Regions from separate parts of the Brachybacterium zhongshanense genome, predicted to be linked through region 1. Evidence: predicted binding sites of a transcription regulator. Region 1 holds the regulator's gene; the other holds the start of a gene.
What was found. Region 1 encodes HrcA, which represses chaperone genes, less so after heat shock. Its sites were predicted from a motif close to TTNGCACTCGNNNNNNNCGAGTGCNAA; they were not measured.

Region 1 (3,825 bases):
GGGCGCACGTCGATGTCCTGGACTCCGTCGAAGGTCTCCAGCGGGAGGGTCGCGCCGAGCGCGGCGGAGGTCATCGGGACCTCGAGCGTGGTCACGAGATCGTCGCCCTCGCGGGAGAAGACGTCGTGCTCGACGATGGAGAGCTCGACGAAGAGGTCGCCGGAGGGGCCGCCGGCCTCACCGACCTCGCCCTCGCCGCGCAGCTGGATGCGGGTGCCGTTCTCCACACCGGAGGGGATGCGCACGGTGACCGTGCGCTCCGTGGGCGTGCGTCCATGGCCGGAGCACGAGGTGCACGGGGACTCGATGACGTCGCCGTGGCCCTCGCAGGTGGGGCAGGGGGCGGTGGTGACCATCTGGCCCAGCAGGGACTGGGCGACCCGCTGGACGTGGCCGGAGCCGTCGCAGGCGGTGCAGCGGGTGGGGCTCGTCCCGGGCTCGCAGCAGGAGCCGCTGCACCGCTCGCACAGCTCAGCGGTGCGGAAGGTCACCTTCTTCTCGGTGCCGAAGACGACCTCGCGCAGGTCGATCTTCGTGCGACGCAGCACGTCGCCGCCGCGCCGCTGCCGCGGGACCGGCCCCTGGCCGCGCCCGCGCATGCCCGCCGCCCCGGCGAACATGTCGAAGATGTCGTTGACGTCGAATCCGCCGCCGCCCCCGCCGAACCCGGGGAAGCCGCCGGCGCCCATGCCGGGCCCGCCGCCCATGTCGTACTGACGGCGCTTGTCCTCGTTGGAGAGGGTCTGGTAGGCCTGCGAGACCCGCTTGTAGCGCTCTGCCGCCTCAGGATCCGGGTTGACGTCGGGGTGGAGTGTGCGGGCGAGCTTGCGGTACGCCTTCTTGATCTCCTCGGTGGAGGCGTCCCGGGAGACTCCGAGCAGGTCGTAGTAGTCGTCGTTCACGGTGCAGGGGTTCCTTGCCGATGGTTCGTGGGCGGTCCGTCGGGCGCGAGGACGCGGCCGGACGGTGGAGGCGGGCGGTCAGGCCGCCCGCCTCACTCGAGATAGCGGGAGACGTAGCGGGCGATCGCCTGGACCGTCGAGATGCCGGCCGCGTAGTCCATGCGGGTGGGCCCGAGGATCGCCAGATGCGATCCTGCCCCGTATCCCGCGCCGACGACAGCCGCCTGGTTCAGCGCCCGGTCGCGCAGCTCGGAGCCGATGCGCACCTCGACCGCGCCGGGAGACGCATGCATCTCCGTGAACAGGCGCAGCAGCACGAGCTGCTCCTCGAGCACGTCCAGCAGCGGCTCGACGTCGCGGGCGAAGTCCTGCGCGGAGCGGGCGATGTTGGCGGTCCCCGCGAGCATGATGCGGTCCTCCGCGCGGGTCGCGGCGAGCGCGATGAGCGCCTCGGCGACCTCCGCCGCCGAGGCGAGGTCCGCTGCGGGGACGCTCTCGAGCATCTCCTGCAGCGGGGCGGCGAGATCGGTGACCTCGCGCCCTGCGACCGCTCGCAGGAGCTGGTCGCGCAGGTCCATGTAGAACTCGGCGGGGCGCGGGGCGACGATCGGGACGGTCCGCTGGTCCACGCGGCCGGACTCCGTGATCAGGACGATCAGCAGGAGCGAGTCGGAGACCTTGACGAGCTCGACGTGGCGCACGCGGGCCTGGCGCCGGGCCGGGTACTGGACCATGGCGACCTGCTGAGTCAGCTGGGCGAGCAGGCGCACGGTGCGACCGAGCATCTCCTCGACGTCGCCGGCGTCCTCGAGCAGACTCTGGATGGCGCGCCTCTCGGGCGCCGACAGCGGCTTGACGGTCGCGACGTGGTCGACGAAGGCGCGGTAGCCCTTGTCGGTGGGGATGCGACCGGCAGAGGTGTGGGGCTGGTGGATCAGCCCCTCCTCCTCGAGCACCGACATGTCGTTGCGGACGGTCGCCGCGGACACGCCCAGCTCGTGCCGCTCCAGCAGCGACTTCGAGCCGACGGGCTCGCGGGTGGACACGTAGTCCTCGACGATGGCGCCGAGGATCTGGAGCTTGCGGGTGTCCGTCCCCCTCACCTCCTGGTCTGGCGTCTCTCGTGCGGTCTGTCGGCGACCCTCGAGGCTTAGCACTTCAGGTCGTCGAGTGCCAATCCTACGCCTCGCACGGCGGCGTTCCGGGAGGTGTTCGCCACGGGTGTACGGTGCGGGGGTGCCCACCGCCTCCGATCGCTTCCCCGACCGGTACGGACAGGACGTGCTGTCCTCCGGTCCTCCGTCGCACCATCGCCGTCGCCCCGTGGCGCGCGAGGTCCCCGTCCACCGGGATCTCGTCGTCGAGGAGGCCTCCACCGGCTTCACCGGGGCGGTCACCCGCCTGGAGAAGATCGCCGGGCAGATCGTGGTCGAGCTCGAGGACTACCGCGGTCGTCGCCGTTCCTTCCCGCTCGGCCCAGGCTTCATGATCGACGGGCAGCCCGTCGTGCTGACGCGTCCGGCTCCGAAGAGGTCCAGCGCTCCGAAGATCTCTGCGAGCGGCTCGGTGTATGTCGAGGGCGCCCGCGCTCGCACCGCTCGCGCATCGAGGATCTGGGTCGAGGGCAAGCACGACGCCGAGCTCGTCCAGAAGGTCTGGGGCCATGACCTGCGCATCGAGGGCGTCGTCGTCGAGATGCTGGATGGCGCCGACAACCTCGTCGAACGGGTTCGGGAGTTCGCCCCCTCCCCGCAGCGGCGCATCGGCGTCCTCGTGGACCATCTGGTGAAGGGCTCGAAGGAGACCCGCATCGCGGAGGAGGTCATGCGCCTGCCCGGGGCCCGGGGGAACGTGCTCGTGCTCGGTCACCCGTACGTCGACGTATGGCAGGCCGTCCGGCCGGCGCGGGTGGGGCTGGACGCGTGGCCCCATGTTCCGCGCGGCACCGACATCAAGGTCGGCACGCTGCGGGCGCTGGGCTGGCCGCATGCAGACCAGGCCGACATCGCCCGGGGATGGCAGCGGGTCCTCGCGACCGTGCGCTCCTACGCCGACGTCGAGCCGACGCTCTCCGGGCGCATCGAGGAGCTCATCGACTTCGTGACGGTCGACGGCGCCGGCGGCTGACGACGAACGGTGCTCGAGCAGCCGTCCGACTGGGGGAAACCCCCCGCCCATCTCGGAGGGCGCCCGCGGAGACGCCCGACACAGGAAGCCTCTATTCTGGCCTCATCGACCACCGCCGGATGCACGGCCCGGCCTGTACCGAGGAGCGCCATCATGACGCAGACCCCCGCCCCTACCCCCGACGGCCAGCATCCGTACGACCCCTTCGCGGGCACGTCGGCCGACCCGGCCGTCTCCGCCTCCGCCGCCGAGGCGCCGCAGGCGAGCCCCGCCCCCGCGGCCCCGCAGTCGCCGTACGGCGCAGCGTCCTCGGCGGATCCCTTCGCGCAGCCGGCCCCGCAGCAGGAGGGGTTCGCGCAGGCCGCTCCCCCGGCCGGCGGCCACCAGCAGCAGGCCCCGCAGGCGGGCGGCTACGCACAGCCCGCCGCCGGCGCCCCCGCCGGCCAGCACCCGGCCGAGTCGCCCCTGCCGGCCGGCTTCTCGGGCCTCTACGAGGGTCCGTTGAACGGCCAGGGCACGACGCCCTCGGACTCCCGCATGTGGTCGATGTTCGCCCACCTCTCGACGGTGCTCGGCTACATCGTCGGCGCCGGCTTCCTCGGCTGGGTCGGTCCGCTGGTCATCTTCCTCATGTACAAGGACCGCGACCGCTTCATCCGCTACAACGCGGCCGAAGCGCTCAACGCGGCGATCGCGACGGTCATCATCGAGATCGTGCTCGTGATCGTGCTGACCATCTTCACGCTGATCACCTTCGGGATCGGCGGCTTCGCGTTCCCGCTGATCTGGGTGCCGG
Region 2 (3,825 bases), 1.0 Mb from region 1:
CTGGATCCATGCCCTCCCCGACGTCCCCCGACGCCCCTGCCGGTCCGACGGACCCCTCAGGCCCGACAGACTCCTCGGGTGTGACGGGCTCCTCGGGGCTGACGGACCGGGATCGTCGGATCCTCGCCCTGGAGAGCCGCACCTTCCGCTACGTCGGCACCAAGGAGCGTGCGATCCGCGAGGAGATCGGCCTGTCGCGCACCGCCTACTACGTGCGGCTCAACGCCCTGCTCGACGACCCTCGCGCTCTGCGCGAGGCGCCAGCCGTCGTCAACCGGCTGCGCGCCCGGCGCGTGAGCGCCGACGGCCCTGCGGTGACCGGCGGGGCCGACCGCGTGGCCTGAGCCGCGCCTCGAGCCGCTGGGGCCCGCCGCACGGGCGCCCGACGCACAGCCGATCGGCGAACGGCCGATCGTCGGACCGCCCGGTGGTCCGATGCGGGCTCCGGCGCGTGTGCTCCCAGCACGGCGGAGCCTCACCGGGTTTAATGGGCCCGTGGCAGATTCCCAGTACCCGTACCCGCCCGACCGGTTCGACGACGAGGCCGATGCGGCCACGTTCCACGGCGCGCATCGCGCCGAGGAGCCGTTCTGGCGCCAGAACCTCGTGTACATCGTCATCATCGGGGCCGCCTTCGTGACCCTCCTGGTGCTGCTGTTCGTCATCGGGGGCATGGGCGGGGGCTCCGACGATCGGGCCGACGAGCCCACCACCGCGGCCGAGGAGACCACCGCTGCGGAGGAGGGCACGGAGTCCGAGGAGGCCGCGGAGGAGACCACCGAGGAGGCCGCGCCGGAGGCCGACAAGTCCGTCCCCGTGCTCGTGGTCAACGGCGCCGGCATCACCGGTCTGGCCGGCAGCTGGCAGACGTACCTGCAGGACGACGGCTGGTCCGAGGTCGGCGTCGCCACCGCCGACACCGTCCAGCAGGAGCCGGTCGTCTTCTACCGCGATGACGCCGACGCCGAGACCGCCGAGGCGCTCGCCGAGGTCGTCGGCGCCGACGGAGCCAACCAGAGCGACGAGTACGACTCGCGCGTGACGATCGTCGTCGTCGCCGACCCGCCGTCGGGCGATGACGCGGGAGACGACTCCGGCGACGGCGAGGGCTGAGCGGCCGATCGCGTGAACCTGGGAACGGGGTTAGCACTCTCGGGGTGAGAGTGCTTATGATGATCTGGCACTCGCCGATGGAGAGTGACAGCGTCTGCGGGCGCGGTCCTCGCCGGGAGGGTGCAGCGATCGTCCGGCGGCATCCCCGCCGGCCGACCACGAACATTCCGGCCCCGTGAGGTGCCCGGCGCGGTGGGACGTGACCACGGCGCTCGGTGCCGTCCGTCGCGGGCACAGGGTCGGGTGGACACCACACCACACGGGAGAGATTCCACAATGGCCAAGCTCATTGCCTACGACGAGGAGGCCCGGCGCGGTCTCGAGCGCGGTATGAACCAGCTCGCCGACGCCGTCAAGGTCACCCTCGGCCCCAAGGGCCGCAACGTCGTGCTCGAGAAGTCCTGGGGCGCCCCCACGATCACCAACGACGGCGTCTCGATCGCCAAGGAGATCGAGCTCGACGACCCGTACGAGAAGATCGGTGCCGAGCTCGTCAAGGAGGTCGCCAAGAAGACCGACGACATCGCGGGCGACGGCACCACCACCGCCACCGTCCTGGCTCAGGCCCTGGTCAAGGAGGGCCTGCGCAACGTCGCCGCGGGCGCCAACCCGATCGCGCTCAAGCGCGGCATCGAGAAGGCCGTCGCCGCCGTCTCCGAGACCCTGCTGGCGCAGGCCAAGGAGATCGAGACCAAGGAGCAGATCGCGAACACCGCCGCGATCTCCGCCGCCGACCAGGCGATCGGCGAGCTCATCGCCGAGGCCCTCGACAAGGTCGGCAAGGAGGGCGTGATCACGGTCGAGGAGTCCAACACCATGGGCCTCGAGCTGGAGCTCACCGAGGGCATGCGGTTCGACAAGGGCTTCATCTCGCCCTACTTCGTGACCGACGCCGAGCGCCAGGAGGCCGTGCTCGAGGATCCCTACATCCTCCTGCTCTCCTCCAAGGTCTCCTCCGTCAAGGACCTGCTGCCGCTGCTGGAGAAGGTCATCCAGGCCGGCAAGCCGCTCGCCATCATCGCCGAGGACGTCGAGGGCGAGGCCCTGGCCGTCCTGGTCGTGAACAAGCTCAAGGGCTCCTTCAAGTCCGTGGCCGTCAAGGCTCCCGGCTTCGGTGACCGCCGCAAGGCGATGCTCGAGGACATGGCCATCCTGACCGGCGGCCAGGTCATCTCCGAGGAGGTCGGCCTCAAGCTGGAGACCGCGGGCCTCGAGCTGCTGGGCCAGGCGCGCAAGGTCGTCGTCACCAAGGACGAGACCACCATCGTCGAGGGCTCGGGCGACGCCGAGCGCATCGCCGGCCGCGTCAAGCAGATCCGCTCGCAGATCGAGTCCTCGGACTCGGACTACGACCGCGAGAAGCTGCAGGAGCGCCTCGCGAAGCTGGCCGGCGGCGTGGCCGTCATCAAGGCCGGCGCCGCCACCGAGGTGGAGCTGAAGGAGCGCAAGCACCGCATCGAGGATGCCGTGCGCAACGCCAAGGCCGCCGTGGAGGAGGGCATCGTCGCCGGTGGCGGCGTCGCCCTGCTGCAGGCCGGCAAGGACACCTTCGACAAGCTCGACCTCGCGGGCGACGAGGTCACCGGTGCGACGATCGTCAAGGTCGCCATCGAGGCCCCGCTCAAGCAGATCGCCGTCAACGCCGGTCTCGAGGGCGGCGTCGTGGCCGAGAAGGTCAAGTCGCTCCCCGTGGGCGAGGGCCTGAACGCCGCCACCGGCGAGTACGAGAACCTGCTCGAGGCCGGCGTCCTCGACCCGGTCAAGGTGACGCGCTCCGCGCTGCAGAACGCCGCGTCCATCGCGGGCCTGTTCCTGACCACCGAGGCCGTCGTCGCCGACAAGCCCGAGCCCGTCAAGGCTCCCGCCGGCGCCGACGAGATGGGCGGCATGGGCGGCATGATGTGATCTTCTGATCACCGCCGCTCCACCCGAGCGCACGACGGGCCCCGATCCTCTCAGGAGGATCGGGGCCCGTCGCGCGTGTGCGCTGGTCGGCATGGGGACTTCTCCCCATCATGACGGGCTGCGGCGGGCTCTACTCTCGACAGGGGGCGTCGGAGGGGGCGTTGACGGGGCGTTGACGGGGGCGTCGACAGGGGGAAGGGCAGGGGGGCAGGATGCTCTGCGGAGCGAGCACCGAGGAGCTGCGGGCGCACGCCGAAGCTCTGAGGGCCGCAGGGGACCGATGCATCACCCGGTCCGAGAGCGAGGAGCACCTCTGCGCCACCAGCAGGATGGAGTGCATCATCGTCGGCCAGTCCTCCGCACAGTCCACGACCGGCCCCTGAGGGAGGTACCGATGGCCATGGGACGCAAGGCATTCCTCGCGTCGGCGACACTCGGCCTGGGAGGTCTCGTCGCCGGATGCTCGCCGACGCTCGGCCCCGGAGGCACCGGAGTGCGCACGGACAGCGAGGACGGTCCCTCCGATGCCGCCGCCGTGCTCGACGAGGCGCAGGTCGCTGAGCTGCCGGGCGATGCGAGCCCCGAGATGACGGAGCCGGCCGCTCCCGAGGGCTATGTCTGGGCGCGGGAGGTGACCTTCTCCGTGCCGACGGACCAGGTGGAGGCCTGGCTCGCGGAGTCCTTCGGCTCCGCGAACGTCGCGCAGAACGTGCACACGCTGAATCCGGCGGTCTCTGAGGCGTTCGACGTGGACGAGGTGCCGGAGTCCTGGCGCTCGATGAAGCGCTCGGTCGAGGGCACCTCGAA

Region 2: the regulator HrcA is predicted to act here: its motif matches at 1,144-1,170, upstream of groL (chaperonin GroEL).

What each region holds. Positions count from the first base shown of each region.
Region 1 covers NZ_AP043790.1:1,283,109-1,286,933, reverse strand. Annotated here, with positions in the region: gene dnaJ (molecular chaperone DnaJ) at 1-902, opposite strand, end outside; gene hrcA (heat-inducible transcriptional repressor HrcA) at 995-2,005, opposite strand; gene ACZ5AJ_RS05835 (DUF3097 domain-containing protein) at 2,139-3,029, shown strand; gene ACZ5AJ_RS05830 (DUF4870 domain-containing protein) at 3,183-3,825, shown strand, end outside.
Region 2 covers NZ_AP043790.1:2,304,963-2,308,787, reverse strand. Annotated here, with positions in the region: gene ACZ5AJ_RS10400 (DUF3263 domain-containing protein) at 9-344, shown strand; gene ACZ5AJ_RS10395 (LytR C-terminal domain-containing protein) at 496-1,113, shown strand; gene groL (chaperonin GroEL) at 1,390-3,018, shown strand; gene ACZ5AJ_RS10385 (hypothetical protein) at 3,413-3,825, shown strand, end outside.